2 regions of the Bacillus sp. Marseille-Q1617 genome follow, and region 2 is predicted to be linked to the other one. Evidence: predicted binding sites of a transcription regulator. Region 2 holds the regulator's gene; the other holds the start of a gene.

The links. Region 2 encodes Rex, which represses fermentation and respiration genes when NADH is low (regulators of the CRP and FNR family bind a similar motif). Its sites were predicted from a motif close to TTGTGAAATATTTCACAA; they were not measured.
Region 1: the regulator Rex is predicted to act here: its motif matches at 2,429-2,446, upstream of ric (iron-sulfur cluster repair di-iron protein).

Annotation. Positions count from the first base shown of each region.
Region 1 is NZ_CAHJXM010000001.1:945,947-949,712, reverse strand. It holds gene HWX64_RS04720 (YwiC-like family protein) at 1-349, opposite strand, end outside; gene HWX64_RS04715 (TIGR04053 family radical SAM/SPASM domain-containing protein) at 494-1,609, shown strand; gene HWX64_RS04710 (Crp/Fnr family transcriptional regulator) at 1,653-2,348, shown strand; gene ric (iron-sulfur cluster repair di-iron protein) at 2,516-3,223, shown strand; partial or broken gene HWX64_RS21860 (hypothetical protein) at 3,161-3,385, opposite strand; gene HWX64_RS04700 (globin) at 3,662-3,766, opposite strand, start outside.
Region 2 is NZ_CAHJXM010000001.1:161,261-165,026, forward strand. It holds gene HWX64_RS00935 (ABC-F family ATP-binding cassette domain-containing protein) at 1-853, opposite strand, end outside; gene HWX64_RS00940 (redox-sensing transcriptional repressor Rex) at 1,076-1,753, shown strand; gene HWX64_RS00945 (twin-arginine translocase TatA/TatE family subunit) at 1,808-1,981, shown strand; gene tatC (twin-arginine translocase subunit TatC) at 2,001-2,777, shown strand; gene HWX64_RS00955 (YdiK family protein) at 2,797-3,003, opposite strand; gene HWX64_RS00960 (CPBP family intramembrane glutamic endopeptidase) at 3,000-3,743, opposite strand.

The sequences.
Region 1 (3,766 bases), 780 kb from region 2:
CATTCGCAAGTGCCCGCTCATTTTTTGTCTTTACAAAGTAGATGTTTAATAGAAAGAAAGGAATCATTGCTAAGCCGAAGAAGACCATTTGCCAGTCATAAACCAAAACGATTGTTAAAAAAACGAATGACGCGGCTAAATAACCGAATGCCCATTTACTATAGAAGGACACCTTTTTCCCCTTCACGACCAGGATCAAAGGATAAGTGGCAAGATACAGTAAGAACCAGCCAATAAACAAAGGAATGTGAATAAGGTGAAAGGTGCTTGCAGAGATCCCCAGGATATAAGGAATCAATAGCATAGCCCAGGCACCATGTTGTTTGGGAAGGACCATTATCACAATCATACACCTGCTTTCCTATCGATGATGCCTTTATCTTACTCCTTAGAGAAAAGAAAGTGTGTGATGTAATTCACTTACTACTCTCTCATCCTTCTATATCATTAAACATATCAATCTTTCAATCATTGCAAGATGGGAGGAAATAAGATGTTTGATATGAATTTCGACGAAAACCCATTTATCGTCATCTGGGAATTAACAAGAGCGTGTGAGCTTCACTGTCTTCACTGCAGGGCAGAAGCACAGTACAAACGCCATCCGCTTGAATTGGATTTCGAAGAAGGAAAAAAACTGATAGATGACATCTATGAAATGAATAACCCCATGCTGGTGTTCACAGGCGGAGATCCGCTCATGCGGCCTGACGTATATGACATTGCATCCTATGCGATTCAAAAAGGAGTGCGTGTCTCCATGACACCAAGCGCAACACCCAATGTTACCAAGGAATCCATTGAGAAAGCGAAAGAAGTAGGTCTTGCTCGCTGGGCGTTCAGTCTGGACGGACCGACAGCAGAAGTACATGACCATTTCAGGGGAACATCCGGTTCATTCGACTTGACCATGAATGCGATCAACTACATTCACGAACTTGAACTTCCTCTTCAAATCAACACCGTCATCTCCCGCTATAATGTCGACATGCTTGAAGAAATGGCCGAATTGGTAGAGGAGTTAAATTGCGTGTTGTGGAGTGTCTTCTTCCTTGTGCCAATCGGAAGAGGTAAAGAAGCAGACATGATTTCACCCGTGGAGCACGAAAACGTATTCCGCTGGCTGAATCAATTAAGCCTCCGGGTGCCTTTCGATATAAAAACCACTGCCGCGCAGCATTACCGCCGTGTGGTCATCTCAGAAAAAATGAGACAAAATAAAGATAAACAAAAAAAGATCCAATACCAGGATGCTTTACACTCAGGCAAAACTGGTCAATTTGATGGTCTGGGACGGGCACCGAGAGGAATAAATGACGGGAATGGATTTGTCTTCATTTCCCATATCGGGGACGTCTATCCCAGCGGACTTCTCCCCATCAAAGCCGGGAATGTAAGACAGCAGCCGCTATCAGAAATTTACCGGCACTCACCTATTTTTAAAGACCTGAGAAATCCTGATAAATATAAAGGGAAATGCGGACAATGCGAATTCCGCTACGTCTGCGGAGGTTCCCGCTCAAGAGCCTATGCGCTGACAGGCGATTACATGGAAAGCGAACCAGCATGTGTGTATATACCGAAGAGCATGAGGAAAAAGAGTGTTTAGATGGTGATAGTGATGATAGTTCAAACACAGAAAGGAGTCCTCCATGTTAAAAAAAGAAGAGATTAAAAAGCATCTGCAAACCGTTCCATTATTCAAGGAGCTGTCTGACGAGGAGCTGCAGCCGATCATATCGATTTCGTCGTCAAGAATATATAATGCCCGTTCGATTATTTTCATGCAGGAAGAACCTCTCGACCGCGTCTTCTTCATCCACTCCGGCATCGTGAAAATTTATAAAACTGATGCAACCGGAAAAGAACAGATCGTATCGGTACTCGAGGATGGTGAAATGTTCCCTCACGCCGGTTTTTTCAGGCAGGGGACTTTTCCTGCTAACGCCGAGGTCATAAAAAAGGCCCAGCTCATCGTCACCCCCATTAAAGATTTCGAGAAAATCCTGATTCAACACCCAGAGCTTTGCATTAAGTTATTCCGGGTTCTAGGGGGTAAAATTGTCGATCTTCAAAGCCGCTTGGAAGAGAAAATTCTCCACAATACGTATGAACAGGTCATTATGCTTCTACTGCGTCTATCAAAGTCCAATGGTGTGAAGCAAGAAAACCTGTATAAAATCACCACCCATTTTACGAACAGAGAACTCGCCAACATGATCGGCACCTCGCGTGAAACAGTCAGCAGAACCCTTAACCAGCTAAGGAAAAAAGATCTTATCGAGCTTGATACCTCAGGCTTCTATGTCATCGACCCTGACAAACTGAAAGAGGAAATCATTCACTGATCGCGGATATGGACGGGTGACTTTGTCGCAGAGAATGGCTGTCAGAAATGAAGTTAACCAGTGATGAACTTCATTCCGATCTGTGATATGTATCACAAAACTCTCGTTCAGTTGTTGATATGATAAAGACAGTTATACAAGTAACACAACAATATGGAGGGATTACAATGACACAAACATTCACAGAGTCATCCATAATAGGGAATATCGTCACAGAATTTCCGAAAGCAAGCGACTTTTTCAAGGCGAATCGAATCGACTTTTGCTGCGGAGGAAATCGCCCTTTAATTGAAGCGATCGAAGAAAGGAATCTTTCTTCAGAAGAAATCCTCACGGAGTTAAATGCACTGTATGATGAAGCGAAGAGATTGAGCGAATCCACCATCAACTGGGAACAGGCTTCATCCACGGAGTTGATTCAATATATCGTCGGTAAACACCACCGTTACTTAAATGAAGAACTGCCGAAACTGACTCCTTATGTGACGAAGGTACTTCGCGTTCATGGGGCACAGCACCCCCATTTAGCACAGATTCATAAACTGTTCCATCAGTTGAAGGCTGATCTTGAGCAGCATACGATCAAGGAAGAAATGGAAGACTTCCCGGCACTTATTGCATTCGAAGAAGATCCAAAGCCTGAAAACAAAGAGAGATTATTGACCATTCTTTCGGCGTTGGAAGACGAGCATCAACATGCAGGGGATATCATAAAAGAAATCCGAAAGGTCACAAATGATTTCACCCCTCCTCTGGGTGCATGCGGAACCTACCGCCTTGTTTATCAGCGGCTGGAAGAACTGGAATCCGATTTATTCGAGCATATCCACTTGGAAAATAATATTCTTTTCCCTCGTGCGGTACAGAAGATTTGATTTAGAACAAAAAGAGTAAAGACGAACAATTTCAGTATAGACTCTTAATGCCGCTATTGATTTCCGTGCAAGACTTCGCTTTCCGCGGGTAGCCCGTGAGCCTCCTCGGCAAGCCTGCGGGGTCTCACATGTCTAGCTGCAGGGCTTAGAGGCACAGGTCATAAGCCAAACCGACCAAGAAGGCAAAGAGCGCCTTCCAGGCCGATTCGTCTTATGCCCCCCACCTCTCTTCAAAGCCCTTCCGCTTTTCTTATAAGCTACTCTTCCCGCAGGAGTCTTCGTCTTGCACTCCAATCAACCGCTGGAAATAGCTAAAATCTACTTGAACATCTAAACTATTAAAAACCTGAACTAATAAGCCTCTTAGAGGACATATTAGTTCGGGTTTTACTTAGACTAAAACACTCATGTCCCAGCCTCTCTTATCTGTCTTCTATATTATTTTGTGTTAATCATGATTGCTGCCACTTGGGTGAGCCTTGTATAGAATACCTCGCCCTCAGGAAGGTCGTTCAAACCTGTTTCTTCGAATGCTTCTTTCAT
Region 2 (3,766 bases):
CGATGTTCCGCTGGATGAAGTCTTCCAGTTTTGCGACTTCCTGCTGCTGGCGTTCATAGAGTTTTACATCTTTCTCATAGTCTTCTGCTTTTTGCTGAAGATATTTACTGTAGTTTCCTATGAATTTCTTGCTCCGTTTACGGGAGATTTCATATACTTGATTGACGACGTTGTCCAAGAAGTAACGGTCATGGGAAACAATCAGAACAGCGCCTTCGTAGCTTTGCAAGTACGTTTCAAGCCAGGATAGAGTCTCTATATCCAGATGGTTGGTCGGTTCATCAAGGATGAGAATATCAGGCTTGGTCAAGAGAAGCTTACCCAGTGCCAGTCTGGTTTTTTGTCCTCCGCTTAACGTGGAGATTTTTGTCTCATAGTCAAAATCAGCAAAGTTCAACCCGTGCAGGACGGACCGGATGTCTGCTTCGTATTGGTAGCCGCCGGATTCTTTGAAGCTTACCTGAAGCTGATCGTATTCTTTTAAAACACGCTGATAGACGTCGTCGTTTTCGTATACGGACGGGTCGGCCATTTGTTTTTCGAGAATACGGAGCTGCTCCTCCTGAGCTCGCAGACCCTCAAATACGGTAAGCATTTCTGCCCAGATGGATAAGTCGGATTCCAGTCCTGTGTTCTGGGCAAGGTAGCCGATCGATACGCCTTTAGGTTTTGTGATGTCCCCGGCGTCATGCGATAGCTGACCGGCAATTATTTTTAATAGAGTCGACTTCCCTGCACCGTTGCGGCCGACGAGTGCGACTCTGTCCCTTGTCTGTATTTCAAGCTTGATGTTCGATAATATATTATCTGCACCAAAGTTTTTGCTAAGTTGATTCACTTGTAGTAGAATCATGACGTTTCACCTCTATTTCATAGTGCTAGTGTACCGTATTTGAGAGGGTAACGGCAATCATACATACCTATGAATGACTATTAATCTTCACACATATAGGATAGAATATAGTGTATGATGGGTAGAGAGACTTAAAAATGTTTATCTGTTATTTTGGAAGCGTTCACAGATGTGTGGGCGTTCAATGCAACGGGCTTTTGAATAGATGTGGGGGAATGCAATATGAATCAGGATACAACGAAAATTCCACAGGCAACGGCAAAGCGGCTGCCGCTTTATTACCGTTTTATCAAGAATTTATACTCATCTGGCAAGCAGAGGGTGTCATCGAAGGAATTAAGTGAAGCAGTAAAAGTTGATTCGGCCACGATCCGCAGGGACTTTTCCTATTTCGGTGCATTAGGGAAAAAGGGTTATGGATATAATGTTAACTATCTTCTCTCTTTCTTCAGAAAGACGCTGGATCAGGATGCCCTGACCAAGGTAGTGCTGATTGGTGTCGGAAACCTGGGAACTGCCTTTCTTAATTATAATTTTATAAAAAACAATAATACGAAGATCGAGATGGCGTTCGAGGTGGATGAGTCAAAGGTTGGTACTCAGGTCGGCGATGTGCCGGTATTCCACCTGGATGACCTGGAAGAGAAGCTTGAGGATCAGAATATTGAAGTGGCCATCCTTACTGTGCCGGCTTCTTCTGCTCAAAACATCACAGACAGATTGGTCTCTTCAAAGATCAAGGGAATCCTCAATTTTACGCCGGCAAGGCTGACGGTACCAGATCATATCCGGGTGCATCATATTGATCTGGCTGTAGAGTTGCAATCACTGGTTTACTTTTTAAAGCATTATTCGGAAGATGACACGGAAATGTCACAAGATGGAATTATAACGGAATAGAAAATTCTGTCGCTTTACGTTATGATAGAAGAGTACAAGAGGAGGTGTCTCATTATGCCAGTAGGTCCAGGTAGCCTCATAATCATTTTAATTGTCGCTTTACTAGTTTTTGGCCCGAAGAAATTGCCTGAATTAGGGAAAGCTTTCGGTAATACATTACGTGAGTTTAAAAACGCAACAAAAGGCTTAGCTGATGACGACGACGATAAAAACAAAAGTGCTAAGTGAGTAGAGTAGGATGAATGCCATGAGTCAAAGTCAAAAAGACATGACAATGTATGAACATATAGGAGAATTGCAAAAACGACTCATGATTGTAGTCGTTTTCTTCTTGTTAGCGTTTGTAGCAAGCTTCTTTCTCGCGGAACCGCTGATTCGTTATCTGCAGCATGCAGACGAAGCCAAAGAGCTTACGATGAATGCATTTCGTCTGACAGACCCGCTCAAGATTTATATGGAAATGATGGTATTCATTTCGCTGATCCTCACCGCACCGCTCATTTTATTCCAGGTCTGGTCATTTATCAGTCCGGGATTATATGAAACGGAGCGAAAAGTGACCCTCAGCTATATTCCTATCTCGCTATTATTATTTCTAGCCGGACTGTCCTTTTCTTACTTCATCCTATTCCCGTATGTCGTGGAATTCATGATGACGTTATCTGACAGTCTTGAAATACAACAAGTCATAGGAATAAACGAATATTTTCATTTCTTGTTTCAATTAACCATTCCATTCGGTCTTTTATTCCAGTTGCCAGTCGCGATGCTGTTCTTAACGAGACTGGGAATCATCACACCGATGATGATGGCAAACGTACGTAAGGTTGCTTACTTTATTTTGTTGGTCATCGCAGCCTTCATCACGCCGCCTGACGTCGTTTCACACTTGATGGTGACCGTGCCGTTATTCATCCTTTACGAAATCAGCATCTGGATTTCGAAGATCGGCTATAAAAAGGTGCTTGAAGCGGAGCAGAAGCTTGAGATGGAACAATATGAAGAAGATATAAATAAGGATTGATCCCCGAGGGGACCAATCCTTATTTTTTATTATTGATTTGTTTTTTGATCTTGAAATGAATCATGATCATCCTGAGTCCGGACCCGAAATCAAGGGTGGCCAGAAAGACCAGCATATAAGTGAAAAATCCCCAACCATCATCTCTTACATTCTGAATTGCAAAGTATGTGAAAAGTATTCCGAGCAGGAGATAGATCACTCCAGAGAAAAGCGGTGATCTTCTCATGAAAATAATCCTCCAATAAATCCTTGAATTTGTTCTGCTTCTTTCATGATTTTCTGAATTTCGTCCTTATAGATAGATTGTATCAGCACGACAGATGTATTCATCGCCACATGAGCAAAAATTGGCACGAGTATTCTCTTGGTTTTTACATAAAGAAAAGCGAATGTAAAGCCCATTGCTGAATACAGGATGACATGCTCCGGTTCGAAGTGGGCGAGGGCAAAAATGATCGAACTTACAAGTGCCGCAAAGAAGAAATTCATCTTTTCATAAAGGACACCAAAGATGATCTTCCTGAACACGATTTCCTCCAATATTGGCCCGATCACTGCTGCCACAAGCATCGTCAATGGAACTTTTTCAATGATCCCGATGATCATCTGTGTATTTTCAGAGCCCATCTTAATGCCAAGTGCATATTCGATTTGAATTGCAATGGATTGAGCGAAGAAAGCAATGAATATTCCAGCAATCGCCCAGCCAATGGAGCTGCCGGCATTGAGGGGAGCACTTCGCTCCAGGTTTGTGCTCGTTTCACTTTTGCGGAGAATCGCCCACACCACGATAAGCGTCAGGGTAAAGCTGATCATCAGCCAATATCCCGGCACAAGCTGTTTCACCTGATCTGCAGGCTCACCAAGCACGTCCACTCCGATTTTATAAAGAAGAGGAACTCCTACTATACTCGAAAGCTGCATCACAATATATGCAATCAATATATATCCAAAATGTTTTTTCAACGTTTCGTCTCCTTTAACCGTCA